One region of the Luedemannella flava genome, then DNA from elsewhere that is predicted to be linked to it. Evidence: predicted binding sites of a transcription regulator. Region 1 holds the regulator's gene; the other holds the start of a gene.
What was found. The regulator HrcA, encoded in region 1, represses chaperone genes, less so after heat shock. The targets are predictions, from matches to a motif close to GGTTNGCACNCTCNNNNNGAGNGTGCNAACC.

Region 1 (15,577 bases):
CAGTGATCATGGCTCGGCTGCCGGGCGCGGGCCGGCGGACGTGCGAGGATGGCGAGGTGACACGCGGGACCCCTGGCGTACTCCACCTCGTCGTCGGCGACGAGGAGTTCCTGGCGGAGCGGGCGGTGAACGAGGTGATCGCGGCGGCCCGGGCGGCCGACCCCGAGACCGTCGTCATCGAGCACCGCGCCGCCGACACCACCCCGGCCGAGTTCGAGAACGCGGTGAGCCCATCGCTGTTCGGCGGTCGCCGGGTCGTCGTGATCCAGGCGGCGCAGGACGCCAAGAAGGACCTCACGGCCGCCCTGCAGTCCTACGTGGGCGCTCCCGATCCCGAGATAACGCTGGTGTTCTCGCACGCCGGCGGCGCCAAGGGCAAGGCCCTCGCCGACGCCGTACGCGCCGCCGGGGCTGACGTGACGACGGCCGCGAAACTCACCAAGCACCGTGAGCGCGTCGACTTCATCCGGGCCGAGGTCCGCCGGCTCGGCGGCACCTGCCCCGAGGCGGCCGCCGAGGCGCTGCTCTCCGCGGTCGGCAACGACCTGCGCGACGTGGCCGCCGCGTGCGCGCAGCTCGTCGCCGACACCGGCGGACGCGTCGACAGCGCCACCATCGCGCGCTACTACCGCGGCCGGGCCGAGGTCAGCGGCTTCACCGTGGCCGACGCCACCATGGTCGGCGACGTCGGTGGCGCGCTCGAGGCGCTGCGGTGGGCCCTCTACATCGGCGTCGACCCCGTCCCCATCGCGGACGCCCTCGCCGACGGCATCCGCATCGTCGCGCGGGTCGCCGGCGCCGGCCGGGGCAACGCCTACCAGCTCGCGGGCAGCCTCGGCATGCCGCCGTGGAAGGTGGAACGGGCCCAGCGCCAGGCCCGCGGCTGGACCGCCGACGGTCTCGTGTCCGCGATGCGCGTCGCCGCCGACTGCAACGCCGCCGTCAAGGGCGGCGCCGACGACCGCGGCTACGCCCTCGAACGCGCCGTCATGGCCGTCGCCGCCGCGCGCGCCGGGAGCGACCGGTGACCCCCGCCCGGCGCTCGCTCTACGCGCGCCTGCTGCGCCTGCAACGCCTCAACCCTGGATCGCTGGCCAGGTTCGCGCTGCTGGAGGGCACGACGTTCCTCGGCGCGCTCATCGCGCTCGCCGAGCTCACGCCCTGGTGGCTCGCTCTCGGGCTGCCGGTCCTGGTGGCCGGAGCCGTCAAGCTCATCGACCTCCTGCCCGCCCTGGGTGGCGTGGTCGTCGCCTGGACCGGTGCCAACGGCACCCACGCCGGTCCCCGCCGCGCCGCCGAACCCCCGTCGGGTACGCCGTCGCAGGACGCCGACCGACGAAGGTCCGAACCGCTCGCTGGCTACGGTTCCGCGCCCCGCGACGCGCAGGACCGGACGCGCTGGCGGCCCGTCCAGGTCGCCCGCGTCTCCACGCCGACCCTCGTCGCCCGATCCAACCGCGCCCTGGCGACGCCCGTCGACGCCAGCGTCGCGACCGGGACGGACGCCCCCGCGACGAAAGCCCGCACCCCGGGGGACCCGGACCGACCCGAGCCCGGCGCCCGCCCGACGGCGCACCCGCGCCGGGTGACGGCACGTGTCCCCGCGACGGGTGACCAGGCCGGCAGTGACCGCGGCACGGCACGGGGAGTTTCGACCGGTCGGGCCGCGCGGGCCCGGGTGGCGCGCGGCGTCGCCACCGTTCCTGGCGAGGTCAAGGCGTCGGCTGCCTCGTCGCACGCCCGTGCCGTCGGCGCGTGGCCCATGCCCCTGGGCGACGTCCCGCCGCCCGCAGCGGCCCGCCCACCGTCCGCCGGCACCCGTATGCCGGACACCCGGCCGCGCCCGGCGGACCCCGGGCGTCAGGCCGGAAGTTCACCGCCCCCACGTACAGGCGCGGACCGGCCCGTCGGGCCACCGATCATGAACGTCTGGCGCCGCAACGCCATCGACCAACTGCGCCTGGCGCGAGCGCGCCTCAACCGCGGCCGCTTCAGCCGCGCCCGCTGACCACCTCCCACCGTCTGAGCGCCCACCCGCCTCGCCTCCGGCACGAGGAGGTGTCACTCGCGACGGGGCGGCGACGTGTCTCCATCGCCAAGGGGGCGCTCCTGCCGGTGCGGTGACGCGTCCACCTCGCCAAGGGGTCGCTTTGTGGTGGTGCGGTGACGCGTCCACCTCGCCAAGGGGTCGCAGTGGCGGGACGCGGCCGGTCGTCTACCTCGCCATGGCGCCGTACCCGGTGAGGTTGGCGGATGCAGGCCGCCACATGCTCACATATGGGCGCCTGGCCGAGTGGCAGGACCGCGTCAGCCACCACATGTGAACATCTGGCGGGTTTCCGGACGTCCGAGCCGCCAGATGTGAGCAGTTGGTGAGGTTGGAGCGTTGGGGGCTCGCCAGATGTGAGCAGTTGGCGGGGTTGGAACGTCGCGGCCCGCCAGATGTGAGCAGTTGGCGGGTGGGGGGGGACTCGCCTCGCCGACCGTGCCTGCATGGCGCCCGGCGGGACGCGGAAACGCCCCGCCGGGCGGCACGGTTGGCTGCGGGGCGGGCGTTGTCGCTTGGTGAGGCGTGCGCTCGACCTGCAAAGGGAGCGCGGAGCCGAGCCCGGCGTGCGCCGGGCTCGCGGCCTCCGTCTCGGGCGTCAGGGACGCCCCATGGTTCGCTGGGGTGCCAGGGGCGCCCGGGGCGAGGAAGATCAGGCGCTGAGCGCCGCGGCCTTCTTGGCGATCGCGGACTTGCGGTTGGCGGCCTGGTTCTTGTGGATGACGCCCTTGCTGACGGCAACGTCGAGCTGCTTCGACGCGGCACGCATGAGAGCGGCGGCGTTCTCGGCGTCGCCCGTCGCGGCGGCAGCGTTGAACTTGCGGACGGCCGTCTTCAGGGAAGACTTGACCGACTTGTTGCGCAGACGGGCCTTCTCGTTCTGCCGGTTGCGCTTGATCTGAGACTTGATGTTCGCCACGCGACAGCCTCGTCCTGTTCCGTAGTCTGAGTTGGAAATGCGCACACTGCACCGAGCGCGGCGCGCGAACAGCCAGGTTACCAGGTGGCCAGGGGGCGGACCAAAACGGCCGGCACCAGGAACGGCCCCAGGTGCCGGCATGGGACTATAGCTAGTCAGACCCGACGAGGAAACGGACAGACGTGCCACCGACGCCCGACGCCGGCGCCTCCGGCCCCGGTGCCACCCCACCGGAGCGCATCCGCAACTTCTGCATCATCGCCCACATCGACCACGGAAAGTCGACGTTGGCGGACCGGATGCTGCAGCTCACCGAGGTGGTGGACGCCCGGCAGATGCGCGCGCAGTACCTCGACCGGATGGACATCGAGCGCGAGCGCGGCATCACGATCAAGAGCCAGGCCGTCCGCATGCCGTGGCGGATCCGCGAGGGCGACCGGCAGGGCGAGCACGCCGTCCTGAACATGATCGATACCCCTGGGCACGTCGACTTCACTTATGAGGTCAGCCGCAGCCTGGCCGCCTGCGAGGGGGCCGTGCTGCTCGTCGACGCGGCCCAGGGCATCGAGGCGCAGACGCTGGCCAACCTCTACCTGGCGCTCGAGAACGATCTGCATATCATTCCCGTACTCAACAAGATTGATCTTCCGGCGGCCCAGCCGGAGAAGTATGCCGAGGAGCTGGCGCACCTCATCGGGTGCGAGCCGGAGGACTGTCTGAAGGTCTCGGGCAAGACCGGCGAGGGCGTGCCGCACCTGCTGGACGAGATCGTGCGGCAGATGACGCCGCCCGTCGGCGACGCGGCCGCGCCCGCCCGCGCGATGATCTTCGACTCGGTCTACGACATCTACCGCGGCGTGGTGACCTACATCCGGGTGGTCGACGGCCGGCTGGAGGCGCGCGACCGGATCAAGATGATGTCCACGGGGGCCACGCACGAGCTGCTGGAGATCGGCGTCATCTCGCCGGAGCCGGTGAAGTCGGCGGCGCTGTCCGTCGGCGAGGTGGGCTACCTGATCACCGGCGTGAAGGACGTGCGCCAGTCCCGGGTCGGCGACACGGTGACGATCCAGTCGAGGCCGGCCAAGGACGCCCTCGGCGGGTACAAGGACCCGAAGCCGATGGTCTACTCGGGCCTCTACCCGCTGGACGGCTCCGACTATCCCGAGCTGCGCGACGCGCTGGACAAGCTCAAGCTGAACGACGCCGCCCTGGTCTACGAGCCGGAGTCGAGCGCGGCGCTGGGCTTCGGGTTCCGTTGCGGCTTCCTCGGCCTGCTCCACCTGGAGATCATCCAGGAGCGGCTGGAGCGCGAGTTCGGCCTCGACCTCATCGCGACGGCCCCCAACGTGGTCTACCGGGTGGTCACCGACGACCGCACCGAGGTCATCGTGACCAACCCGAGTGAGTACCCGACGGGCAAGATCGCCGAGGTGTACGAGCCGGTGGCGCGCGCGACCGTGCTGACCCCGAACGACTTCGTCGGCGCGGTCATGGAGCTGTGCCAGGGCCGGCGCGGCGTGCTGCAGGGCATGGACTACCTGTCCTCGGACCGCGTCGAGCTGCGCTACACGCTGCCTCTCGGCGAGATCATCTTCGACTTCTTCGACCAGCTCAAGTCCCGCACCAAGGGCTACGCCAGCCTGGACTACGAGCCGCAGGGCGAGCTGGCCGCCGACCTGGTCAAGGTGGACATCCTGCTGCAGGGCGAGCCGGTGGACGCGTTCTCCGCGATCGTCCACAAGGACAAGGCCTACACGTACGGCACGACGATGGCGTCCAAGCTGCAGAAGCTGATCCCGCGCCAGCAGTTCGAGGTGCCGATCCAGGCGGCCATCGGGTCGCGGGTCATCGCCCGCGAGACCATCCGCGCCATCCGCAAGGACGTGCTCGCCAAGTGCTACGGCGGTGACATCACCCGTAAGCGCAAGCTGCTGGAGAAGCAGAAAGAGGGCAAGAAGCGGATGAAGATGGTCGGCCGCGTCGAGGTGCCGCAGGAGGCCTTCATCGCCGCGCTGTCCACCAACGAGGGGACCGACGGCAAGGGCACCGCCAAGAAGTGACGACGAAGTCGGCACACTGCCCGCGCTGCGGCGCGCCGCTGGCCACCCACCCTCCGACCACGTGCACATCCTGTGGGTACGCCCTGTTCGTCAACGCCCGGCCGACGGCGAGCCTGCTCGTGCTCGACGGCCCGCTGGCGCCGGAGGTGAGGTTTCTCGCGCTGCGGCGGGCGATGGAGCCGAAGGCCGGGCTGTGGGAGACGCCGGGCGGGTTCTGCGACGGCTGGGAGCACCCGCGCGACGCGGCCCTGCGGGAGGGCCGCGAGGAACTCGGCGTCGATGTCGAACTCGGCGACTTCGTCGGTATGTACATAGGGGAGTACGACTTCCAGGGCGAGGTGCTGCCCGTACTCGACTGCTTTTATCTGGCCTGGCTGCCCGCGGACCGCATCGAGATCGATCCGGCCGAGTCCCTTGAATATTCCTGGTTTTCCCTGGTCAACGCGCCGCCGATGGCGTTCTCCACGATGGACCGCGCACTTGTCGACGCAGCCGCGCGTTTGACGCTCTCCACGCTCGGGCAGTAACAGGCCGAGCGATAACGAAGGCTTGAAAGAGCCCCGGAATTGGAGGCGTCATGACTGTCACTGGAATTATCACGGCCATCATCGTCGGCCTCATCGTCGGTGCCCTCGGGCGCCTCGTGGTCCCGGGCCGGCAGGACATCCCGCTGTGGCTGACGATGCTGATCGGTGTCGGCGCCGCCCTGCTGGGCACCGCGATCGCCCGGTCGCTCGGCGTGGCCACCACGAACGGCGTGGACTGGGTCGAGCTGCTGATCCAGATCGGCCTCGCGGCCGTGGGCGTCATGCTCACCGTGTCCCTGGCCGGTGGGCGCCGCAGCACCTACTAAGCAGCACCAGAGCCCGAGGGGCACCCGGATGGTGGGCCGGGTGCCCCTCACTCCGCGTTGAAAAAGGGCTTGTCGAACCTCGTTTCGAAACCAGCTGTCGCTGGACGCGCCGAGCGAGAACGCCATCTTCGAGCGGTACATGGCCCGCGCCCGCGCGTCGGCCGCCGCGGACGCGGCCTCGTAGAACGACGAAAGGGGTACCCATGAGGTACCCCTTTCGTCTGAACTGCCTAGCGGAGCCAGGGGATGTTCCTGTCGAGGAGCCCTCTGGTCTTGAGCTCCTTGCGCAGGGGGATCTCCTCGTCGATGTAGCCGTCCCAGTTGATGCCCCAGAAGTTGGCCGTGTGGCCACCCTCGCCGATCAGCTGGCGCTGCACCGGCGTGCGGTTCTTGTACCACTCGCCGTTGATGTCGGGGTGCAGCTCGTCCAGCGGGCGGATCCACCGGTAGGTGTAGCCGACGAAGAGCATCTTGCGGGTGATCGTCGACAGGTTCGTCGAGCGCGAGTGCCACTGGCGGCGGTCGAAGATGAACGCGTCGCCGGGGTTCGCGGTGATCTCGACGGTGCCCTCGGGGTCCGGGTTGTGCACGGACAGGTCCGCGGGGCGGTCGAGCGAGTTCCACAGGTGGCTGCCCGGGATGACCTTTGTGGCGCCACGGCCGGTCTCCGACAGGTCGGAGAGCACGTAGGCGACCTTGAGCGAGAACATCGGCCGCGGGACGTTGGGGTCCATCGTCTCGGGGTCGGAGTTCTGCCGGTAACCGTCCTGGTGCCAGCCCCAGTACGGCTTCTCGGGCTCGGCGGCGGGGGGAGTGACGTCGAGGTGGTTGTGGTGGCTGTAGATGTTCCAGCCGGCCAGGCCCCACATGTACGGGAACGCGATCGGGTGGGTCAGCAGCTCACCGAACAGCTCGTCGCGCTCGAGGAAGCCGAGCAGGTGCAGGGTGCCGTCGGGCTTGGTGTTGCCGGCCGCCTTCTCCTCCGCGTAGACGCGGTCGACCGCCGCTTCGAGGGCCGCACGGTGGTCCTCGGTGAGGACGTTCCGGAGCAGCAGGAAACCCTGCTCGTGGAACTCCTTGCGGTCGACTTCGCTGATCGGCTCGTAGCCGGTGCGGCCGCCATAATCGAATGAAGCGGTCATTTCCTCCCCTTTGAGTGGGTAGGGCGGAACGGGGTGACCGGCCGATAGTAGCCGCGCTCATCTTTCGGCGGTCACCCGTGCAACTCAAGGAACGCTGAGGGGTCCGGCGACCGCTATGACGCGCGTCACGCCTGGTGAGACCCCGACTACGCTGCAGCGAAACCGGCAGGCGCCGGCTACGCCGGCGCGAAGACCTCGGCGACCACGCGCTCGCCCGCGCCGCCGCCCGACGCGTCCACGCGCTTCCAGCCGCCGCTGTCCGCGCGCCACTCGCGGGTGCCGAAGCGCACGACACTGACGCCCCGGTCGGCGGCGTGGGCCACCAGCCAGTGGGCGAGCTGCCAGCCGGACCTGTCCGAGGTGGCCGCGAGTTCGATCCCCGTGTCGGCGCCGCCGGCGACCGTGAGCAGCTTGCCCCAGTCCTTGCGCATGGCCGCACCGAGCTGCTCGGCGGCGGCCGGGCCGCGGCTGCCGGGCTGGCCGGTGACGCGGCACGTCACGGCCCCCTCCGCGTGGCCGGCGAGCGCGGCGGTGAGCACCTCCGCCTCGTCGGCCCACTTCTGGTACGCCTCGGGGTAGGCGCTGCGCTGCACCTTCTGGGCCGCCTCGGTGACCCGCATCTGCTGCCAGCCCTTGACCTTCAGCAGCGCGGAGTAGAACTTGCCGGCCGCGTACCGCGGATCCTGGATCTGCTTCTCGGTGCCCCAGCCCTGGCTGGTGCGCTGCTGGAACAGGCCGAGCGAGTCGCGGTCGCCGTGCGCGAGGTTGCGCAGCTCCGACTCCTGGAACGCGGTCGCCAGCGCGATGACGACGGCCCGGTCCGGGACGCCCCGACGCAGGCCGACGGCGGCGATGGTGGCGGCGTTGGCCATCTGCGCCGTGTCCAGCGAGACCGACCCGTCGCCGGAGCCCACCGTGCAGGGCCTGCCGAGCAGGATCCCGGGCAGGTCCGGGCTGACCCGGCGCAGCACGACGAACGCGCCCACGCCCGCGATGACGGCGAGGACGACCAGCACCCCCACCACCGACCGCAGTCGCATGCCTGACCCTCCGGTCGCCACCCTAGCCGGACGACGCCACCGGACCCAAGGTCGATCAGGACGCGCGCACGAAGAACGAGACCGCCCGCGCGTTCGCCCAGTTGCCGGCCGCGTCGACCGCGGTCGCGACGAGCAGGTGCTGCCCGTCCGGTACGGGCGCGTCCGGGACGCAGCGCCACGACTGGTCGAAGCCGACCGTGACCACGCACGCGAGCACCCGGTCGATGGTGACCCGCACGGTCACGCCCGGCTCGCCCGTACCGGAGATGACGGGCTGGCGGATGTTGGCGGTGGCCCCGGGGGCGGGATCGCGGACGGTGGGCGGCCAGGGGATCGAGGTGTCGACGCCGAACGTGACCGACCGGGCGGAGCTGACCGGGCCGGTGCCGTTGCGCACCGCCGCGTAGATGGTGTGCCGGCCGCCGCTGAACGGCGTGCCCGGCGTGCACCGCCACGTGCCGTCCGCGAGGACCGTGGCGCCGCACAGCACGCGGCCGTCCTCCGACACGAGCACCTCGCCGGACGGGGGCCCGGTGCCGGACACGGTCACGGTGGCGTTCGCGAGCGTCGTGTCCGGCCGGGGCAGGAGGATCACAGGGGGCGCGGGGGTGGCCGCCGCGCTCACCGTGAACGTCACCGGGGTGCCCGCCGTCGCGTTGCCCGCCGCGTCGTGGACGGTCGGTGTGACGGTGTGACCGCCGCCCGCCAGGGCGGCCTGCGCCTCGCACCGCCAGTCGCCGGCCTTGTCGACCCGGGCCCGGCACACCACCGTCGGGCCGTCGGTGACGGTCACCGTCGTGAACGGCGGACCGACGCCGATGATCGTCGGCTGTCGGGAGGCGACGACCGAGCCGCTGGCCGGGTTCGTGATGACCGGCGGCTGCGTCGTCTCCAGGACCGTCAGCGTGAAGTCGTCGATGTAGAACGGCTCCGGCCCGTTGCCCGTCTCCACCCGCACCTGGAACCGGTCGTAGCCGTACGGCGGCGTGTACGTGCCACGTAGGTGGGTCCACCTGGTCGGCCCGACGGCCACGTTGCTGGCGACCTGGACGCCCGCTTCCTGGGCGGTGCCGGACATCTGCCGGACGGTGATGTTGACGTTGGCCGGCACGCTCACCGTCCGTACCCAGACGGAGAACTGGTACCGCATGCCGATCCGCATGCTGTTGGTGATGTTGAGCGCCGGACCCTGGGCACCGGCGGACCGGCTGGACGCCAGCAGGCTCCGGCTGCCGGTGTGGGCCACCGCCGAGGTATTGGTGATGGTCGTCGGGCTCGCCATCGGGGCCCAGCTCTGGTGCGTGCCGTCCTCGAAGTCGGAGTACACGACGGCAGTGCCGGCCGCCGCGGGCGCAGCCCCGATGAGGCATCCAGTTGCCCCCGCGACGGTCGCCAGCGCCACGGCGGCCGCGCGTCTTCTGGCCCGGTGTGTCAAGTTGCTCACATTCGCCTAACGACCGTCACGTTCGGCGGTGATCACATCGGCGCGTCGGCCGTACGGGCTACGCCTCCCAGTACGGCTGGCGTTTCTCGGCGAAGGCAGCCAATCCCTCGCGTCCCTCCGGCCCGGCGAACGTACGCGCCGACAGCTCGGCGGCGGCGGCCAGCCGGGCGCGCATCGCCGTCGCCGACGGCCCCTCCCCGAGCACGACCCCCGGCCCGTCCCGGCAGATCCGCTTGGTCTCGGCCAGGGCGCCGGGCGCGCCGCGCACCACGGCCGCGCCCGCGGCCGCCACCGCCTCGTCCAACCCGTCGTCCGGCACCACGGCGGTGACCAGGCCCGCCGCTGCCGCGCGGGCGGCGGGCACCGGCTCGGCCGTCAGGTACAGCTCGGCGAGGCCGCGCGCGGTCAGCCGGGGCTGCACCACGGGCGAGATCGCGGCGGGCACCACGCCCAGGCGGACCTCGGTGAAGGCGAACGTCGCCGACGCCGCCGCGAACACGAGGTCGGCGGTCGCGAGCAGGCCCAGCCCGCCCGCCCGGGCCGGCCCGGCGACGCGGGCGACCAGCGGTTTCGGGCACTCCCACAGGTCGGCCAGCAGTTGGGCGAGGCGCACCACGGGCAGCGTCGTGCCGGCCGACACCGCCGCCGTCGTCTCGCGCAGGTCCGCGCCGGCGCAGAAGACCGGGCCGGCGTGCGAGAGCAGGATGACCCGCACCGCCGGGTCCCCGACCGCCGCCGTGAGCGCGGCCGACAGCTCGTCCATCAACCGGAACGACAGCGCGTTCCGGTTGGCCGTGCTGTTCAGGGTGAGGGTGGCCACACCCCGGTCCACGACGACATCAACCAAGGTCATGCCGCGACGCTACGGCACACTGGGAACCATGCCCAGCACGCTGCCCGACGGCGACCCCGCTCCGCCCGACGGGGCGCTGCCCGCGCCCGCCCTGACAGACGTCGGGGCCGACGGGTTCGGGATCTACGTGCACGTGCCGTTCTGCGCGTCCCGGTGCGGCTACTGCGACTTCAACACGTACACGGCCGCCGAGCTGGGCGGCGGCGCCAGCCAGGCGGAGTACGTGGACACGCTGGTCCGGGAGATCGAGCTCGCGGGCCGGGTCCTCGCCGGCGCGGCCCCGCCCGCCCGGACGATCTTCGTGGGCGGCGGCACGCCCACCCTGCTCCCGCCCGCCGACCTCGCCCGGATCGTGGAGACCATCGACAAGACGTTCGGCCTGGCCGCCGACGCGGAGATCACCACGGAGGCGAACCCCGAGTCGGTCGACCCGGCGTCGCTGCGGGCGCTCAGAAGCGCCGGCTTCACCCGGATCTCGCTCGGCATGCAGTCCGCCGCCGCGCACGTCCTGGCGGTCCTGGACCGTAGGCACACGCCCGGCCGGGCCGCGCGGGCCGCGCACGAGGCGCGCGACGCCGGCTTCGAGCACGTCAACCTCGACCTGATCTACGGGACGCCGGGGGAGCGGGCGGAGGACTTCGCCGCCTCCCTCGACAGCGCCGTCGCCGCCGGGGTCGACCACGTCTCGGCGTACTCCCTGATTGTGGAGGACGGCACGCGGCTCGCGGCGCGCGTGCGCCGGGGCGAGCTCCCCGCGCCCAGCGATGATGTGGCCGCGGACCGCTACCTGGCCGCGGACGCCGCGCTCGGCGGCGCCGGCCTGAGCTGGTACGAGGTGTCAAACTGGGCGCGCGACGAGGCGGCCCGCTGCCGGCACAACCTGATCTACTGGCGCGGCGGGGACTGGTGGGGGTTCGGGCCGGGCGCGCACAGCCACGTCGGCGGGGTGCGCTGGTGGAACGTGCGCCACCCGACGCGCTACGCGGCGGCGCTGGCCGACGGGGTCTCCCCGGCGGCGGGCCGGGAGACGCTGACCGCGGACGAGCGGCACCTGGAGGACGTCATGCTCCGCCTGCGGTTGGCTGAAGGGCTGCCGCTGGACCGGCTGACGCCGGCGGGGCTGGCCTCGGCCGAGCGGGCCGTCGCCGATGGCCTGCTGGAGCTCCAGCGGGACCGGGCCGTGCTCACGCTGCGCGGACGGCTGCTCGCCGACGCCGTGGTCCGCGACCTGCTGCCGTGACCGGGACGCCGTCGGCGCCCCGGTCACGTATGTGGCCTACTTCACCAGCGGAAGCGAGAACGGGTATTTGTAGAACTGGCCCTCGTTGGCCTTGAGGCCGGCCAGGACGCCGAAGATGATCCCCACGATCATCGCGGCGATCCAGATGATGAAACCGATGCCGATGCAGACGGTGATCCAGCCGATCACGGCCGCGATGGCGAGCGGGACCTGGAAGTTGAGGGCGGCCACCGCGTGCGCGCGCACGGTCGGCGACTCGTTGCCCTTCGCCAGCAGCGCGATGAGCGGCGCGATCCAGCCGCCACCGCCGGTGCCGATGAGGGCGCCGGCGGCGCCACCGAAGTGGGACACGAGGACCCACGTCTTCTCATCGTTGCTGGAGTAGCCGATGGGCGGCGGCCCGGCCGCGGGCGGCGGCGGGGGCGGGGGTGTGAGGGGAGGCTCAGTCATGGGGGTCACCGTAGGGCTATCACGATCGCTGCGCTAGTGTGCACGGCCCTTCGGGAGGGACCATTGGGCGACACCGTGAGTGCGTGTCACGCCACGCTGCGCGCGTCGCGGTCCGTGGCCAGGGCGACGTAGACTGGCACTCACCGTTTCGGAGTGCCAGCGCGCGCACAGTGAGGGGAGGATGACGGAATGTCCCTGGACGACCGGAAGCTCGAAGTGCTCCGCGCCATCGTCGAGGACTACGTCTCCACCCAGGAGCCGGTCGGCAGCCGCGCGCTCGTCGAGCGGCACAACCTGCGCGTCTCCCCGGCCACGGTGCGCAACGACATGGCCGTGCTGGAGGAGGAGGGCTACCTGCGCCAGCCGCACACCAGCGCCGGCCGGGTCCCCACCGACAAGGGCTACCGCCTCTTCGTCGACAAGCTCTCCCGGATCAAGCCGCTCACCCCGGCCGAGCGCCGGGCCATCGAGCGCTTCCTGGTCGGTGCCGTCGACCTCGATGACGTGGTGCACCGCACCGTGCGCCTGCTCGCCCAGTTGACCCGACAGGTCGCCATCGTGCAGTACCCGAGCCTGTCGCGCAGCAAGGTCCGGCACCTGGAGCTGATCTCGATCTCCACGACCCGGCTGATGGTCGTCATGATCACCGACACCGGCCGGGTCGAGCAGCGCCTGGTCGACGTGCCCGCCCCGCTCGGCGCCGACGACGTCGTCGAGCTGCGCGCCGCCATGAACGAGGCGCTCGTGGGCCGCTGGCTCACCGACACACCCACCGTCGTGCCGGGCCTGCACGACCAGGTCCGCCCCGAGTTGAGCGGCGCCATGGCGTCGCTGTCGACGGTGCTGCTGGAGACGCTCGTCGAGCGCGGCGAGGAGCGGGTGACCATCGCCGGCACCGCCAACCTGGCCCGGGCCAACATGCTCGACTTCGCCGGCTCGTTGCGGCCCGTGCTGGAGGCGCTGGAGGAGGAGGTCATCATCCTCAAGCTCTTCGGCCAGGTCCGGCAGACCAGCGCGCACGTGCGCATCGGCGACGAGAACGAATTCGAGGACCTGCGCACCACCTCGGTCGTCGCCACGGGCTACGGTCCGCGCGACACCATGGTGGGCGGGCTGGGTGTGCTGGGGCCCACCCGGATGGACTACCCGGGCACGATCGCCACGGTGCGGGCCGTCGCCCGTTACCTGGGTGACGTGCTCGAGGGCAGCTGACGACCGACGTACGAGACGATTGAGGACTTGGGACTCACGTGGCCAAGGATTACTACGGCATCCTCGGGGTGCAGCGGGGCGCGTCGCCGGACGAGCTCAAGCGCGCCTACCGCAAGCTCGCGCGGGAGTTCCACCCCGATGTGAACCCGGACCCGGCGGCGCACGAGAAGTTCAAGGAGATCAACGCCGCCTACGAGGTCCTCTCCGACCCGCGCAAGCGTGAGATCGTCGACCTGGGCGGCGACCCGCTCGCCCCGCAGGGCGGCGGCCCCGGCCCCGGCGGCGCGGGCCCGTTCGTCGGGTTCCAGGACATCATGGACGCGTTCTTCGGCGGCGGCGGCTCGCGCGGCCCGCGCCCCCGCACGCGCGCCGGCGCCGACGCGATCCTGCGCCTCGACCTCGACCTGCACGAGACCGCCTTCGGCGTGGACGCCCCGATCACCGTGGACACGGCGGTGCTCTGCACCACCTGCAGCGGCGCGGGCACGGCCGCCGGCACGCACCCGCAGACCTGCGAGACGTGCGCGGGCCGGGGCGAGATCCAGTCGGTGCAGAAGACGTTCCTCGGCCAGGTCGTCTCGGCGCGCCCGTGCCCGACCTGCCAGGGCTACGGCACGACCATCCCGCACCCGTGCCAGCAGTGCGCGGGGGACGGTCGGGTCCGCAGCCGCCGGTCGCTCACCGTCAAGATCCCGGCCGGGGTCGAGGACGGCATGCGCATCCGCCTGGCCAACCAGGGCGAGGTCGGCCCCGGCGGCGGCCCCGCCGGCGACCTCTACGTCGAGATCCACGAGCGGCCGCACGACGTCTTCTCCCGCAAGGGCGACGACCTGCACTGCCGCGTCACCCTCCCGATGACCGCCGCCGCGCTCGGCACCCGCCTGACGATCAAGACCCTCGACGGCGAGGAGACGGTCGACGTCAAGGCCGGCACCCAGCACGGCGCGTCACTGCGCCTGCGCGCCCGGGGCGTGCCCCACCTGCGCGGCACCGGTCGGGGCGACCTGCACGTCCACCTCGATGTGCGCACCCCCACGAAGCTCGACCCGGAGCAGGAGCGCCTCCTGCGCGAGCTGGCCGCGCTGCGCGGCGAGGAGATCGCCGAGGTCTCCCGTCAGAAGGGCGGCCTGTTCAGCTCCATCCGCGACGCGTTCAACGGGCACGCCTAGTGAGCGAGCGGGGCGAGTGAACCGGACAGCCCAGTGAGTCTGCCGCTCTTTCTGGTGGCGCAACTTCCTTCCGGTGATCTCTTCACATTGGATGGGCCGGAGGGGCATCACGCGTCCACGGTGCAGCGCCTGCGGGCGGGCGAGCAGCTGATCCTCGCCGACGGCCGGGGCGGCACGGCGTCCGCGGTGGTCACCGCCGTCGGGCGCGGCACCCTCAACCTGTCGATCACCACCCGGGGGTACGTCCCACCGCACGCGGTCGCCCTCGTCGTCGCGCAGGGCATCGCCAAGGGCGACCGGGGCGAGCTGGCCGTACAGGCCATGACCGAGGTCGGCGTGGACGAGGTCGTCCCGTGGGCGGCCGCCCGGTCGGTGGTCCGGTGGAAGGACGAGCGCGGGGAGAAGTCCCGCCAGCGCTGGGTGGACACCGCCCGGGAGGCCGCCAAGCAGGCCCGCCGCCCGTGGCTGCCGACCGTCGCGGGCGCGGCGGGCACGGCGGCGCTCGCCGGCCGCTTGCGCGACGCCGCGTTGGGGCTGGTGCTGCACGAGTCGGCGACCACCCCGCTGACGGCCGTGGACCTGCCGGCGTCCGGTGAGATCGTGCTGGTCGTGGGCCCCGAGGGTGGCATTGCCGACGAGGAGCTGGCCGCCTTCGACGCGGCCGGCGCGGTAGCGGTCCGGCTGGGCCCGGAGGTGCTGCGCACCTCGACGGCCGGCGTGGCCGCCCTGTCGGTGCTCAGCGCCCGCTTGGGGCGTTGGTAGATTCAGCGCCCGCTTGGGGCGCTGGTAGGTTCAGCGCAGGACGCGGCCCTCGGCGTCCGTGCCGCCGTTGGCGATGATGATGATGCCGTCGATGAAACCCCAGAGCGCGCCGAAGCCCAACGTGCAGATCGTGACCACGATCTGGAGTACGGCGATCTTGGTGTGGCCCGTATAGAACCGGCCGACGCCGAAGCCGCCCAGGAAGATCTGCAGCAGGCCGGCGACGAGCTTGGTCTTATCGGACAGCGGCTGCCCGGTGACCGGATCGACGCCGTAGGGCGCCATCGGGTCGGGCACGCCCGGCATTGGTGGATAGGCCATACCGCCAGCGTATGAGCCCGTTCCGCCCACGGTTGCGCGAACAGGCGGATTGGTCGCTGCCG
Region 2 (15,577 bases), on a different contig from region 1:
ACAGCACGCTCAGTCATGCATGCGCGTGGCTCGATGACGCTCGTCCGGGTCCGTCCCCGCCATGCATGTGGTCACCCACCCGCGCCCGTCGAACGGCGGCGCTCCAAAAAGGACCGACATGCGAAGTAAAACAAAGCTGCGGCGAAATCTGGCGTTGGCGTCCGCGCTCGTCGCCGGTGCCGCCACCGTCGCGGTGGCGGTCACCTCCGCCGTCACCACGGCGTCGGCCGCCGCGTCCGACTCGTACTCCTGGAAGAACGTCCGGATCGACGGCGGTGGCTTCGTCCCGGGCATCATCTTCAACCAGACCGAGAAGAACCTCATCTACGCCCGCACCGACATCGGCGGCGCCTACCGCTGGGACGAGTCGGGCCAGGCCTGGATCCCGCTGCTCGACTGGGTCGGCTACGACAAGTGGGGCTACAACGGCGTCGTCAGCATCGCGACCGACCCCGTGCAGACCAGCAAGGTCTACGCCGCCGTCGGCATGTACACCAACAGCTGGGACCCCAACAACGGCGCGATCCTGCGCTCGTCGGACAAGGGCGCGACCTGGGCGGCCACCGCGCTGCCGTTCAAACTGGGCGGCAACATGCCCGGCCGCGGCATGGGCGAGCGCCTCGCGATCGACCCCAACAAGAACAGCATCCTCTACTTCGGCGCGCCCTCCGGCAACGGCCTGTGGCGCTCGACCGACTCGGGTGTCACGTGGGCCAAGGTGACCGCCTTCCCGAACGCGGGCAACTACATCGCCGTGCCCGGCGACTCCTACCAGGGCGACAACCAGGGCGTCGTGTGGGTCACCTTCGACCCGTCGACCGGCACCTCCGGCAACACCACGCAGACCATCTACGTCGGCGTCGCGGACAAGAACAACACCGTGTACCGCTCGACGGACGGCGGCACCACCTGGTCGGCCGTGGCCGGCACCCCGACGGGCTACATCGCCCACAAGGGCGTGCTCGACCACGTCAACCACCAGCTGTACATCGCCACGAGCGACACGGGCGGCCCGTACGACGGTGGCCACGGCCAGGTCTACAAGCTGAACACCGCCACGGGCGTCTGGACCGACATCAGCCCGGTGCCGGTCAGCAGCTCCGACCAGTACTTCGGATACAGCGGTCTCACCATCGACCGGCAGGCCCCGGGCACCATCATGGTCTCCTCGCAGATCTCCTGGTGGCCCGACATGATCACCTGGCGGTCGACCGACGGTGGCGCGACCTGGACGAAGATCTGGGACTGGACGTCGTACCCGAACCGCAGCTTCCGCTACACCATGGACATCTCGTCCGTGCCGTGGCTGAGCCTGGGCGCGAACCCGGCGCCGCCGGAGGTCACCCCGAAGCTGGGCTGGATGAACGAGTCGATGGAGATCGACCCGTTCAACTCCAACCGCATGATGTACGGCACCGGTGCCACGATCTACGGCACCACCAACCTGAAGAACTGGGACGCCGGCACGCAGATCACCATCAAGCCCATGGTCAAGGGCCTGGAGGAGACCGCGGTGCTCGACCTGATCAGCCCGCCCACCGGGACGGCCCCGCTGATCTCGGGTCTCGGCGACATCGGCGGCTTCCGGCACACGAACCTCGACGCCGTGCCCGCCATGATGTTCCAGCAGCCGTACTTCACGTCGACGACCAGCCTCGACTACGCCGAGCTGAACCCGTCGTACATGGTCCGGACGGGCAACTTCACCGACTCCGACCGGCCCAACGACAGCCACGTGGCGTTCTCCACCGACGGTGGGGCGAACTGGTTCCAGGGTCAGGAGCCCGGTGGCGTCAACAACGGTGGCACCGTCGCGGCGGCCGCCGACGGCAGCCGCTTCGTGTGGTCGCCGGGCGACGCCGGCCAGCAGGTCATCTACTCGGTCGGCTTCGGCCAGTCGTGGTCGGCGTCGAGCGGCGTGCCCGCCAACTCGGTCATCGAGTCGGACCGCGTGAACCCGCAGAAGTTCTACGCGTTCAACGCCGGCAAGTTCTACGTGTCCACGAACGGCGGCGCCGCGTTCACCCAGACGGCGGCCTCCGGCCTGCCGACCACGGGCAACGTGAAGTTCAAGGCGCTGCCCGGCGTCGAGGGTGACATCTGGCTGGCCGGCGGCGACGCGACCACCAGCACCAGCGGCGTGTGGCGCTCGACCGACTCCGGCGCGTCGTTCACGAAGGTGTCGGCCGCCACGGCCGGCGTCAACGTGGGCTTCGGCAAGGCGGCCCCGGGCTCGACGTACCCGGCCGTCTTCGCGTACGCCACGATCGACGGCGTGCAGGGCGTGTACCGCTCGGACAACGCGGGCCAGACCTGGGTCCGGATCAACGACAACGCCCACCAGTACGGCAACGCCGCTGAGGCGCTGACCGGTGACCCGCGCATCTACGGCCGGGTCTACCTGGGCACCAACGGTCGCGGCATCCTGTACGCCGACCGCCTCGGCGGCAGCAGCCAGCCGCCGATCTCGACGGGCGGCCCGACCACGCGCCCGCCGACGAGCAGCGTGCCCACGAGCAGTGTCCCGACGTCGCGTCCGCCGACGAGCAGTGTCCCGACGTCGCGTCCGCCGACAAGCAGCGTGCCTACGTCGCGTCCGCCGACGAGCAGTGTCCCTACGTCGCGTCCGCCGACGAGCAGTGTTCCGACGTCGCGTCCGCCGACGAGCAGTGTGCCGACCAGCGCCGTGCCCACGTCGGGCGGCACCGGTTCCTGTGTCGCGACCTACTCGGTGACCGGCCAGTGGCAGGGCGGCTTCCAGGGCAGCGTCACGGTGAAGAACAACCGCTCCACGGCCAGCACGGCGTGGACGGTGACCTGGACGTTCGCCAACGGACAGGTGATCACGCAGCTGTGGGGTGGCAAGCACACCCAGAGCGGCGCGAACGTGACCGTGACCAATGAGGCCTGGAACGGCTCGTTGGCCGCGGGCGCCAGCACCACGTTCGGCTTCCTCGCGAACTGGGGCACCACCAACGCCGCCCCGACGGCAACCTGCACCGTCAGTTAAACCCCGCACCGCCCCAGGTGGGCCCGGCGCCTAGTGTGCCGGGCCCACCGCCCGTTTCCGCGTCGTACTTCAGGGTGGTCCGTGTGCAGTTTCATTGCCATACAAAGTGCAACCAGGGCTAGAACGGTGTGATGGCGTCACAGACGGTGCGGTTCACGGTCTCGGACGAGGACCGGGCGCGGCTCGACCGGCTCGTCGAGCACTTCGGCGGCGACCGCTCGGCCTATCTCCGCGCCACGCTCACGGTGATGGAGTCGCTGCGCCGGCCGGCGCGGTCTGCGAAGGCGTCCAGCGCGGCCAGCACCTCGGTTGACTGCCACATCCGGTTGCGGTCATAGCCGGTGAACTCGGTGAGCACGCCAGCCACCACGAGCGGTGCGATGGCCCGATGCACGTTCTGCGGCGCGACGTCCAGCACGGTGGCCGCAGTGGCGGAGTTCAACACCGGGTGCCGGATGAGCGCGTCGGCCAGCCGCCACACCAGAGCGTCCCGTCTCGCGGTGACCTGTGTGTCCCACCGGGCACGGATCTCGCGTAGTTCGGCCACGAGTTCGCGACCGTTGGCGGTGGCGGCGAAGGACGCTTGCGCAAGCCGTTCGACAATGGCGGTTGGGTCCCCGTGACGGTAGCTGGTGAGGGCGTCGAAATAGCGGTTCGTCTCGCTGAGCAGGCCGGCTGAGACGGGCACCGTGACGTTGCGGGTAAGTCCGTGACCGCGCAGCATCGCGTGGATCAGGGCACGACCGGTGCGGCCGTTGCCGTCGGGAAACGGGTGGATGGTCTCGAACTGTGCGTGCGCAACCGCGACCTGGCTCATCAGGGGAAGGTCGGTACGTCGGCCAAAACGCACGAGGTCATCGATGAGTGCTGGGACGCGGGTGTGGTGTGGCGCTACGAAGGCCGCCTCATGTGGACCGAAGTCGCTCCCGCCGACCCAGACCTGTTCCTGGCGCCACCGACCGGCGATGGTCGGTTCGTGCCGGGCGACGAGCGCCGCGTGCATGGCGAGGATTGCTTCGTCGTCGAGGTTGTCCGCAAGTGCAAGCGCGGCCCGCATGGCATCGACATTGCCAACGATCTCGGTAGCGTTGCGCTTGTCTCTGCTGCCGAGCTCGGCCAGGGCGATCGCCTTCGCTCCGGAGGTGAGGTTTTCTATCCGGGACGAGGACGCTGACTCGGACCTGAGCAGGACTGACGCGAACGGCGCGACCTCGGTGCCGAGTTCAGCGTCGAACCGGGCGATCTCTGCGGATGCGTCCTCAGCGAGTGCGGTGATGTTGGCCGGCAGAGCAATCGTCCTGTCCGCGATGGTCGGCACGACCGCGGCACGGTAGGGGCCGGCGTGGCGCTGGCGCACGCGGGTAGAGACGAACTCGGGAGGGATCTTCGGCACCCACGGGTACTCCTCCCAGGACAGGCTTGGCCAGTCTGAGGACATGGGGTTATTCTAGTTTCAGAAACTCATTAAGTGATACTAAGCGCCGGTGTCAGTGGGCGATCGGCCCCGGACCCGCACCTTGACGTCGAATACGGTCCGGCGTGGCAGGATTCAGGCGTGGACGTACGCATCGAGCGGGACACGATGGGTGAGGTCCGGGTGCCGGCGGACGCGCTGTGGCGGGCGCAGACGCAGCGGGCGGTGGAGAACTTCCCGGTCTCCGGGCGCGGGCTGGAGCCCGCCCACATCCACGCCCTCGCGCTGATCAAGTCGGCGGCCGCCGCCGTCAACGTGGAGCTGGGCGTGCTCGACGCCGCAATCGGCGAGGCCATCGTCGAGGCAGCCGACGCGGTGGCGCGCGGGGAGCACGACGACCAGTTCCCCGTCGACACGTTCCAGACCGGCTCGGGCACCTCGTCGAACATGAACGCCAACGAGGTGATCGCCACCCTTGCGGAGCGGCTGGCAAATACGAAGATCCATCCCAACGACCACGTCAACGCCTCGCAGTCGTCCAACGACGTGTTCCCCTCCTCGATCCACCTGGCCGCCACGGACGCGGTGGGCAACGACCTCGCCCCGGCGCTCGCGCACCTCGCCGGCGTGCTGTCGATGCGGGCGGAGGAGTGGCGCGAGGTGGTCAAGGCCGGCCGCACGCACCTCATGGACGCCACGCCGGTCACCCTCGGTCAGGAGTTCTCCGGCTACGCCGCGCAGGTCTCCTACGGCGTCGAGCGGCTCTACGGCGTGCTGCCGCGCCTGGGCGAGCTGCCGCTGGGCGGCACGGCCGTCGGCACCGGCATCAACACGCCGCCCGGGTTCGCCGCGAAAGTGATCGACAAGCTGGCCGGCCGCACCGGGCTGCCGCTGTCCGAGGCGCGCAACCACTTCGAGGCGCAGGGCGCCCGCGACTCCCTCGTGGAGTGCAGCGGCCAGCTGCGTACCATCGCGGTGGGCCTTTACAAGATCGCTAATGACATCCGCTGGCTGGGGTCGGGGCCCCGCACCGGCCTGCGCGAGCTGAACCTGCCCGACCTGCAACCCGGGTCCAGCATCATGCCGGGCAAGGTGAACCCGGTGGTGTGCGAGTCGGTGCGGCAGGTGTGCGCGCAGGTCATCGGCAACGACGCGGCCGTCGCCTTCGCCGGCTCGCAGGGCGACTTCGAGCTCAACGTGATGCTTCCGGTGATGGCCCGCAACCTGCTCGAATCGGTGCGCCTGCTGGCGGCGGCCGCGCGCCTGCTCGCCGACCGCTGCGTCGCCGGCCTGCAACCCAACACCGAGATTCTCCGGGAGTACGCCGAGAGTTCGCCGTCGATCGTCACCCCGCTCAACCGGCGCCTCGGCTACGACGAGGCGGTCGCCATCGCCAAGCAGGCGCTCGCGGAGAACAAGACGATCCGCGCCGTCGTCCTGGAGCGCGGCCACGTGGACAGCGGACGGATCACCCTGGCACAGCTCGACGAGGCGCTCGACGTGCTGCGGATGACCCGGCCGTAGGGGACTTTTCGCCGTGCGGCCGCCGCCGGTTCATCGACCGGCCACATGGGACCACCATGGTCACGCCCCGTGACCCGTACTCCGCTCCGCTTCGTCCCGGCTCTCGTGGTCCTCGTCGCGCTCGTGGCCGCGCTGCTCCTCACCGGGACGTCGGGGTGGTCCATCGCGCGGTACGCCGCCGTCTGGGTGGTCGGCATCGCGCTGCCGGGGACGCTGCTCTTCCGGGCCCTGTGCGGCCCCCGGGGCAATCTGCCCGAGGATCTGGGGTACGGCGCGGCGACCGGCCTGCTGCTGCAGCTCGCGGCCTGGCTGGTCGCCGCGGCCACGGGCTGGCGGCCGGTGCTGTGGGTCGTGCCGGCACTGACCGTCGCGGCGTTCGCGGCGGTGCCGTCGCTGCGCCGGCACGTCCGGGTGCGGGGCCTGACGCCCGTGCCGACCGGCCCGGCGTGGGCCCTCGCCGGGGTGATGCTGGTGGCCCTCGGCTGGGCGTACGCCCAGTGGCGCAGCACCCCGCTGCCCGGCGGCCCTGGCCTGTACTACCAGGATCTCCTCTACCACCTGGGTCTCGTCCGGGAGCTGGCCCGCCCGCTGCCCTTCCAGGTGCCGCAGCACGCGGGCGACGCCCTGCACTACCACTACCTGTCCGACGCGCACATGGCCGCGTCCGGGACCGCGGCCGGCGTCCCGGCCGCCGACGTGCTGCTGCGCCTGTGGATCGGGCCGGTCCTGCTGGTGACCGTGCTCCTGTTCGCGGCGCTGGGCCGGCAGCTGACCCGCGGTTCGTGGTGGGCGGGGGCCGCGACCGCCGCCGCCGGCCTGGTCACCGCGGCGTTCGCGATCGGCGGCTCCGGGCTCCTCGCGGTCTCCCCGCTGACGTTCCTGAGCCCGTCGATGACGTACGTGCTGCCGCTGATGGCGGCGCTGGTCTCGCTCGTCGTCGGGCTGCTGCGCGGGGACGCCCGCCCGGCCGGCGCCTGGGTGCTCACGGCGGCGTTCGCGTTCGCGTGCACGGGGTCGAAGGCGTCGGCGCTGCCGACGGTGCTGGTCGGGGCGGTCTTCGGCGCCGTGGCGCTGGGGGTCGTGGGGCGGCGGATCCCGTGGCGGGGCGTGACGCTGGTCGTGCTGCTGGGCGTCGTCGTAGCCGTCGGGGCGTGGATCTTCACGGGCGGCGGGGCCGGCGCGCTGAGCCCCGAGGCGTTCAGCGTGGTGCGCTGGATGTCCGCCTACCGCGACACGGTGGGGCGGGGCGAGAACCGGGTGGTCGGCGGGCTGCTCCCACCGGGCCTGGCGGAGGCCGGCGTGACGGGGTGGCTGTTCGTCCTCGCGCTGTGCGGCTGGTGGCTGCTGGAGCAGGGCCTGCGGTTGTTCGGGGTGGTGTGGCTGCCCTTCGCGCGGAACTCACCCGTGCGGCGCGATCCCGGCGCGTGGGTGCTCTGGGGGGTGGCGCTCAGCGGTGCGGGGGCCGCCTGGATGCTGTGGAACCCGTCCGCGAGCCAGGGGTACTTCTGGATCGGCGCGCTTCCCTTCGGGGCGGCGCTGGGCGTGGCGCTGGTCGCGGATCACGTGGAGCGCGGCGCGGTCCGGGTGCCGGCGCGGTCCACCATCCGATGGATGGGCGCCGCGCTCGCGGTCGGCGGGGCGGTCACCGGGCTCATACGGTGGGGGTTCGACGGGCTGAACGGCGGCGGGGAGCATCCCTACCAGCGGTGGGCGCTGGTGCTCGGCCTGCCGTGGGCGGTGGTCCTGGCGCTGGCCGTGGTCGGGATGATCGTGTGGCGGCTCGGCTTCCGGTGGGCAGGGCGGGGGGCCGCGGTGGCGTTCGCCGTGGCGCTGGGAGCGGGCGTGGCATCGCTCGGGATCACCGTGCAGCCGCAGCTGACGCAGCCCACCCAGGCGAGCGTCATCCGGACGGGGAGGATCCCGGATAACTGGCTGACGGCCGCCGAGGTGCGCGCCGCCGCGTGGCTGGACGCGCACGCCGGCCGCGACGACGTCATCGCCACGAACGTGCACTGCCGACCGGTGCCGACCGTCGAGCACTGCGAGGCGTCGGGCTTCTGGGTGACCGGGCTGGGCGGCCGGCGCGCGGTCGTGGAGAGCTGGGCGTACACGACGCGGGCTGTGGCGGCCCACGGCGTCGACGGGTATCAGTACAGCCGCCAGCCCGCCCCGGACCCGGAACGGTACGCCCTCAACGAGCGGGTCTTCGCCACCGGCACGGCGACGGACGTCGCGGAGCTGCGACAGCGCTACGGCGTGCGGTGGCTGTTCGCCGACACGCGGGCCGCGCCGGTGTCGCCGGCTCTCGCGACGGTCGCGACCGTCCGCTACACCGACGACACCGTCACCATCTACGAACTGCCCTAGCTCTCGGCCGCGACCAGGGGCTTGCGCATGCGCATCAGCCACGTCGTGGTGGGGACGCGGGTGACGTCGTTGACGATCTCGCCCTCGATGTCGCCGAACGACTCCTTGGCCAGCGCGACGAAGCCCTCCGGCTGACGCACGTGCTCGCCCCGGTCGTTGGACGACATCCACTTGGCGATCGGGTTCTGGTTCGGCTCGAACGTCGGGTCGATCGAGCACACCTCGCCGGTCGGGGCGAGCACCCGGGCCGACAGGTCCAGCAGGTGCCGGCACTGGTCGTCGGTGAGGTGGTGCAGCAGGCCCATGAGGATGACCTTGTCGACCGGCGGCAGCTCGGGCAGGTGCTCCTCGGTGAAGATCTCGCACCGGAAGGAGCCGCGGTCGCCGAAGTTCTTCCGGGCGTGCTCGATGTAGCGCTCCGAGGTGTCGAAGCCGTAGTACTTCACGTTGGGCAGCCGGTCGAAGTAGTAGGCCGGGCCGCAGCCGACGTCGAGGATGACGTCGCCGTCCTGGAGGTTCAGCCGCTCAAGGGCGAGGTAGCGGACCCGGTGGGCACCCACGGCCTTCTGCAGGCCGACATACATGGGAACACTGCTGAGCAGGCTCTTCACGTGTGAAAGCACGGGGCACTCTAACACCTCTGAGCGACCGTCGATGTTTCGTCGAGATGCGAAAGGGCGGGCCGTATAACGGCCCGCCCTTTCTGAGGCGTTTTAGTGCGAAGGACCTAGAAGTCCATCTCGCCGCCGCCGGGGGCGGCCGGCGCGGCGGCCTTCTCCGGCTTGTCCGCCACCACGGCCTCCGTGGTGAGGAACAGGGCGGCGATCGACGCGGCGTTCTGCAGCGCCGAGCGGGTCACCTTGGCCGGGTCGATGATGCCGGCCTTGAGCAGGTCGACGTACTCACCCGAGGCGGCGTCGAGGCCGTGACCGGCCTCCAGGTTGCGCACCTTGTCGACGACGACGCCACCCTCGAGGCCGGCGTTGACGGCGATCTGACGCAGCGGGGCGTCGAGCGCGACCTTGACGATCTGCACACCGGTGGCCTCGTCGCCCACCAGGTCGATCTTGTCGAACGCGGTCTTGCCGGCCTGCACGAGCGCCACGCCACCGCCGGGGACGATGCCCTCCTCGACGGCCGCCTTCGCGTTGCGAACGGCGTCCTCGATGCGGTGCTTGCGCTCCTTGAGCTCGACCTCGGTGGCCGCGCCGACCTTGATGACCGCGACACCGCCGGCGAGCTTCGCCAGGCGCTCCTGCAGCTTCTCGCGGTCGTAGTCCGAGTCCGACTTCTCGATCTCGGCACGGATCTGGTTGACGCGACCCTGGATCTGGTCGGCGTCGCCGGCACCGTCGACGATCGTCGTCTCGTCCTTGGTGATGACCACCTTGCGGGCGCGGCCCAGCAGGTCGAGCCCGACGCCGTCGAGCTTGAGGCCGACCTCCTCGGACACGACCTGGCCACCGGTCAGGATCGCGATGTCCTGCAGCATGGCCTTGCGGCGGTCGCCGAAGCCGGGCGCCTTGACGGCGACCGACTTGAAGGTGCCGCGGATCTTGTTGACGACGAGGGTCGACAGGGCCTCGCCCTCGACGTCCTCGGCGATGATCAGCAGCGGCTTGCCCGACTGCATGACCTTCTCCAGGATCGGCAGCAGGTCCTTCACGGAGCCGACCTTGCTGTTGACGATGAGGATGTAGGGGTCCTCCAGGACCGCCTCCATGCGCTCGGCGTCGGTGACGAAGTAGGCCGAGATGTAGCCCTTGTCGAAGCGCATGCCCTCGGTGAGCTCGAGCTCGAGGCCGAAGGTGTTGCTCTCCTCGACGGTGATGACGCCTTCCTTGCCGACCTTGTCCATCGCCTCGGCGATGATCTCGCCGACGGTGGTGTCGCCGGCCGAGATGGAAGCCGTGGAGGCGATCTGCTCCTTGGTCTCGACATCCTTGGCGAGCTTGGCGAGCTCCTCCGCCACGGCGGCGACGGCGGCCTCGATGCCCCGCTTGAGGCCCATCGGGTTCGCACCGGCCGCGACGTTGCGCAGGCCCTCACGGACCAGCGCCTGGGCCAGGACGGTCGCCGTCGTCGTGCCGTCGCCGGCCACGTCGTCGGTCTTCTTGGCGACCTCCTTGACCAGCTCAGCGCCGATCTTCTCGTACGGGTCGTCGAGCTCGATCTCCTTGGCGATGCTCACACCATCGTTGGTGATGGTGGGGGCTCCCCACTTCTTCTCGAGCACGACGTTGCGGCCCTTCGGGCCGAGGGTCACCTTGACGGCGTCGGCGAGGATGTTCATGCCCCGCTCAAGACCGCGGCGGGCCTCCTCGTCGAACGCGATAATCTTGGCCATTCGGCGTTGTCCTCCTGGACAGTCTGTCGCGACGGCCGTAGCCGCCTGACCTTTACGCACCTTCGAAAGCGACCGGTTGTGCCGGTCACTTGCGTAGGTCGGGCCGGATAAGCCCGCGACGACCGGCTCCTCGCGCCAGCCCGACCGCCGTCCCCGGCGTCCGGTCTGGCCCTCGGCGCCCCACCGCCCCGACCAGAGACCCCTCGGCACGGGCCGTGGGGTCCTGGCACTCAGCCTAGGCGAGTGCCAATGACTTGTTTAGCACTCTGCCTACCCGAGTGCAAGCGGCCCGCCGGGAGCGTAGCCGTGATCACGGCTGCGCCGCGGCGTACCCATGAAGCGATTTTGGCGGTCATGGACAGGGCCATGACCGCCAAAATCGGATTATTCAATTGTTCTTTACCGGCGCGCGCTCAGGAGTTGAGCTCGTGCCCCAGGCTGGCCGTCGACGTGGGGGCCTGCCTGGCCCGCAGCTGGGCGTATGTCGGCAGGAGCGCGAGCAGCATGCCCGCGTAGCCCACCGCCCCGATCAGGGTGCCGATGCCGTCGATGATGCCCAGGGTGGCGTTGTACCCGAATCCGGGGTCGATCGAGCTGCCCACGGCGCCGGCCGCCGCGACCCCGATGATGCCGAAGATCAACGGAACGACGTACCCGAAGATCACGTACGGCACGAACGCGATCAGGATCTTGCCCAGGTTCGGGCCGAAGTCGGAGTGGGCCAGCTGGAACGACCCGCCGACCGGGTTCTCACCCCGCTGGAACACCCCGACGAAGCCGTACATGCTGAACGCGAACGCGGCGTACACGCCGGGCAGGACGCAGCAGGCCGTGCCGACGCCGACCGCGAGGCCGAACAGGATCGTCCAGGGGAACAGCCGCATGGCGCGCGACATGCCGTAGCGGAACGCGTCGCCGACGTTCGCGCTCTGCCCGGTGCCGGCCTCCTGGACGATGGCCCACGTGCCGGCCGCCCAGGCCGCCGACGCGATGAACGCCACGCCGACGTACAGCAGCAGCAGCACGAGGAAGCCGCCCAGCAGGCTGCCGACGGCGGTGGCCGTCGAGTCGAAGTCCAGCACCGAGAAGGTCCACGCGCCGATCGCGAACTGCTGGATGACGGCGACAACCGCCATCGGCACCGAGATGCCCAGCCCGGTGATGATGAGGGCGGACTTCCAGCTGCGCTTGGCGACCTCCTGCACCTTGGCGAACCAGGAGCTGAAGTCCGGGCCGCCGGGCACGAGCGGGTCGCCCGCGTTCTGGTATCCCGCCGGGACCGCGTACGACCCCGCGGGCGGGGTGGTGTAGCCGGACGGCGGGGCCGTGTAGCCGGGCGGAGGCGGCGGCGCCGCGTAGCCGGGCTGGGGTGGCGGCGGGGCCGCGTAGCCGGGGGGCTGCGGCGCGTACCCCGGGGGCGGCGCCGGATACCCGGGTTGGGGTGGCGGCGGGTACGAGCCCGGATCCGGGGCGGCCGGCGTGATGTTGGTAGGCGGCTCGTACGGGTCGTCGGCCTGCCCGGGGGGTGGGTACGTCATGGGGGTGTGTGCCTCCGTCGGGGTCGCCGGCGTCCCACGCCGCCGACAAGATTGTCAACGCCCGTGAGTGTGGCGGCCCATGGCAACACCGTGCAATGCCCGGCCCGAAAAGCGCACCGCGTCCCGGGCACCGCGACGGCCAGCGTCACGTGCGCGATGAACAGGACCGTCTGTCCGAATGGGACGCCCGGCAAAGACGAGGGGCACCGACGCTTGGGGTGAGCGCGGTGCCCCGATCGAGCATCACCGTTCGACGTCAGATGAGGCGAACCTTCTCTGCCTGCGGGCCCTTCTGCCCCTGGGCGATCTCGAACTCGACGCGCGCGCCGTCGTCCAGCGTCTTGTAGCCGTCCATCTCGATAGCGGTGAAGTGGACGAAAACGTCCTGCCCACCGTCAACCGCGATGAAGCCGTAGCCCTTCTCGCTGTTGAACCACTTGACGGTGCCCTGTGCCACGGTGCACTTCCTCACTTCAACGTACCCCGGCGAAGCGGTCGAATCGCCGGCGGTCGAAACCTCAGCGGGCCCTGAGGGGAACGCAAGGTGTCAACCGAACTCGCACGCTACACGAGCAGCGCGCGACGCGCAGCGCCGCAAACCGGACAGTACGCGTTGCCCGGTCTCAGTTTTATGACAGACCTAAGGCGTTGTGCTGTGGCTTCGTGATTGCACAATGCGGAAGCGGTTGGTAACAAAGGCTCCGTCGGTCAGGCTGGCATTGGCCGCGGGGTTGGCGCCCGTTGCGTGGAAGTCCGAGAATGCGGCCGACTGGTTGACGAAGACGCCGCCCGTGAGGTTGATGGACAGGTGCACTCCGACATCCAGCGCGGCACGCGTGACCTCGTCGATCACCTTGTTATCTGTGCTGTACACCAATGATGTCAACGCGCCCTTGGCACTAGTGATGTCGCGCAGAATGGCGATGCTCCGCGCGGTGTCGACCGTCGGCACAATGAACGCGATCGGTCCGAACCATTCCGCGCCATAGGCGGCTTCCGCGTCCGCGTCGAGCAATACCACCAATGGCGTACGCGCGACGGCGTCCGCGAAGTTCGGATGATGTAGTACGCGCGAGTCGAGCAGCACCGTGCCCAGTGACCGGGCACTGTTCACCCGTTCGAGGACGGCGTCGTTGACGATGGCGCCCGTCAACTCCACCGCCCGCGCGTCGTCGGCGGTCAATGCCGCCACTGCGTCGGCCACACCCCGGGACACCTCTTCGAACGTCTTGTGGCCCGCGTCCGTGGCAATGCCCCCGGCCGGGACGAGGATCGTCTGCGGCGTGGTGCACATCTGTCCGCTGTAGAGGGTCAGCGAGAACGCCAGGTTGCGGCACATCCCCGCGAAGTCGTCGGTCGAGTCGACCAGCACCGTGTTGACGCCGGCCTTCTCGGTGAACACGGTCGCCTGCCGGGCGTGGGCCTCCAGCCAGTCGCCGTACTCCGTCGAACCGGTGTAGTCGACGAGGCGTACCCGGGGGTCTGTGGCCAGGACCGACGCGAGGCCCTCGCCCCGGTCCTCGGCCGTCAGCGCGACCAGGTCGGGGCTGTGACCCGCCTCGGCGAGCACCTCCCGGGCCACGGCGACGGTGATCGCCAGCGGCAGCACGGCGCCCGGGTGCGGCTTGACGATCACCGGGTTGCCGGTGGCCAGCGACGCGAACAGACCGGGCCACGAGTTCCACGTCGGGAACGTGTTGCAGCCGACGACCAGCGCCACCCCGCGCGGCACCACCTGGAACGTCTTGGTCATCCGCAGCGGGTCGCCCTTGCCGGCGGGCTTTGTCCAGTGCGCGTTCCGCGGCACGTCGGTCATCGCTCTGTAGGCGGCCGCGATCGCCTCCAGCGCCCGGTCCAGGGCGTGCGCGCCGCCCGCCTGGAACGCCATGACGAAGGCCTGGCCGGTGGTGAACTGCACCGCGTACGCCAGCTCGAAGACCCGCTGGTGCAGCCGGTCGAGGATCTCCAGGCAGACGCCGACGCGCTCGTCGGGGCCCGCGTCCCGCCAGGCCGGCAGTGCGTCCAGGGCCGCCCGCAACAGGGCCTGCGGGTCGGCGTGCGGGTAGCGGATGTTCAGCTCGACGCCGTAGGGGCTGCGTTCGGGGGCGACCCGACCGTTCGTGCCCGGCTGGTCGAGCGGGAAGTCCGCGTCCAGGTGGGCCCGGAAGGCTTTGTCGCCGTCGGCGGCGGCCGTCTCGCCGTACACGCGGGGGCTGGGCGACTCGGGGAACGCCGACCAGTAGTCGCGGGTCGCGAGGGCGGTCAGGGCCCCGTCGAGCCGTTCGCGGTGGCGGGCGGTCAGGTCGTTGATGGCGGGCGCCGTTGCCTGCGTCATCCCCACATCATGCACCTCCGCGCGACTCGTGGCGTGCCGGCCACCGTGGCACCCTTGGCGCATGGCTCCCCGCCACGCGGCGCGCGCCGCCCTCACGTGGGTCAACGGGACGAGCCTGGTCGCGCTCGGCATCTGCCTCGTGGCGCGTGTCCGGCCGCGTCGGGGTCCGGACGGCGTGCTGATCGCCAGCGGGTACCGGCTGCCCGTCCCGGCGCAGTCGTGCTTCACGGTCGGTTCGGTCATCTTCACGCGGCGGCCGGAGGGATTTCTCGTCGACCCCGAACGACGGGACCTGCTGGCCCACGAGACGCGCCACGTCACGCAGTACGCGGTGCTCGGCCCGCTGTTCTTCCCCGCGTACTGGCTGTCGTGCGGCTGGTCCTGGTGGCGCACCGGCGAGTACGGCGCCCGCAACCCCTTCGAACGCCACGCCGGCCTGGCCTCGGGCGGCTACCGCGACCTCCCCACCCTCGGCCGCATCCACACCCTGACCACCCGCCTCCGCCGCCAGCCGCCGGCCCGCGCTCCATAGTGCGGAAGTCGACTGTTGCCCCCGGCATGGGGCGGGTGGGGGAGAACGGTGAAGGCCCCGATCAGGGATCGGGGCCTTCACCGGAAGTTGGTCGGGAGGATCGCACGCGCCGAGGCCTACGCACCGGAACTACACGCCGCCGGTCAGCTCCAAACCGGAGTGTCGGTTGCGCGGCGGTGAACCTCCCGCGGAAAGCATCCTGCGCTCATCCACCAGTACCGTCAAGGGTTTCCAGCGTGTTGCTTAACCGCTGCATTCCGATTTAGTTACCGAGAGTTACGGTCTGGCGGTTGTGTTTTGCATTTTGCAAGCACCCCGCGTGGACGTGAACACTACTCATCGTGTGCGGCGGCTAAAAAATCACCCGATCAGTTGAGCCTCGCGAGCCGCTTTGAGGGATGGCCGGATCTGGTACGTCGGCCCTACGCGTCCCTCGATCGCGTCCAGCGTCTTGAGACCCTCGCCCGTGTTGAAGACGACCGTCTCGAGAGTCGGGTCGAGCTTGCCGCT

Region 2: the regulator HrcA is predicted to act here: its motif matches at 10,919-10,949, upstream of groL (chaperonin GroEL).

Annotation. Positions count from the first base shown of each region.
Region 1 covers NZ_BAAALT010000041.1:25,466-41,042, reverse strand. The annotation lists gene holA (DNA polymerase III subunit delta) at 9-1,028, shown strand; gene ABD211_RS08905 (hypothetical protein) at 1,025-2,008, shown strand; gene rpsT (30S ribosomal protein S20) at 2,700-2,966, opposite strand; gene lepA (translation elongation factor 4) at 3,149-5,029, shown strand; gene ABD211_RS08890 (NUDIX domain-containing protein) at 5,026-5,556, shown strand; gene ABD211_RS08885 (GlsB/YeaQ/YmgE family stress response membrane protein) at 5,607-5,882, shown strand; gene ABD211_RS08880 (phytanoyl-CoA dioxygenase family protein) at 6,113-7,024, opposite strand; gene ABD211_RS08875 (hypothetical protein) at 7,201-8,064, opposite strand; gene ABD211_RS08870 (Ig-like domain-containing protein) at 8,120-9,508, opposite strand; gene ABD211_RS08865 (enoyl-CoA hydratase-related protein) at 9,567-10,361, opposite strand; gene hemW (radical SAM family heme chaperone HemW) at 10,390-11,601, shown strand; gene ABD211_RS08855 (DUF4870 domain-containing protein) at 11,638-12,051, opposite strand; gene hrcA (heat-inducible transcriptional repressor HrcA) at 12,241-13,263, shown strand; gene dnaJ (molecular chaperone DnaJ) at 13,302-14,432, shown strand; gene ABD211_RS08840 (16S rRNA (uracil(1498)-N(3))-methyltransferase) at 14,466-15,194, shown strand; gene ABD211_RS08835 (TM2 domain-containing protein) at 15,225-15,515, opposite strand.
Region 2 covers NZ_BAAALT010000046.1:29,650-45,226, reverse strand. The annotation lists gene ABD211_RS09410 (cellulose binding domain-containing protein) at 119-3,010, shown strand; gene ABD211_RS09405 (Fic family protein) at 3,234-4,448, opposite strand; gene ABD211_RS09400 (class II fumarate hydratase) at 4,566-5,948, shown strand; gene ABD211_RS09395 (hypothetical protein) at 6,018-8,315, shown strand; gene ABD211_RS09390 (class I SAM-dependent methyltransferase) at 8,312-8,938, opposite strand; gene groL (chaperonin GroEL) at 9,043-10,662, opposite strand; gene ABD211_RS09380 (hypothetical protein) at 11,076-12,200, opposite strand; gene ABD211_RS09375 (cold-shock protein) at 12,457-12,657, opposite strand; gene paaN (phenylacetic acid degradation protein PaaN) at 12,841-14,535, opposite strand; gene ABD211_RS09365 (hypothetical protein) at 14,597-15,067, shown strand; gene thrC (threonine synthase) at 15,428-15,577, opposite strand, start outside.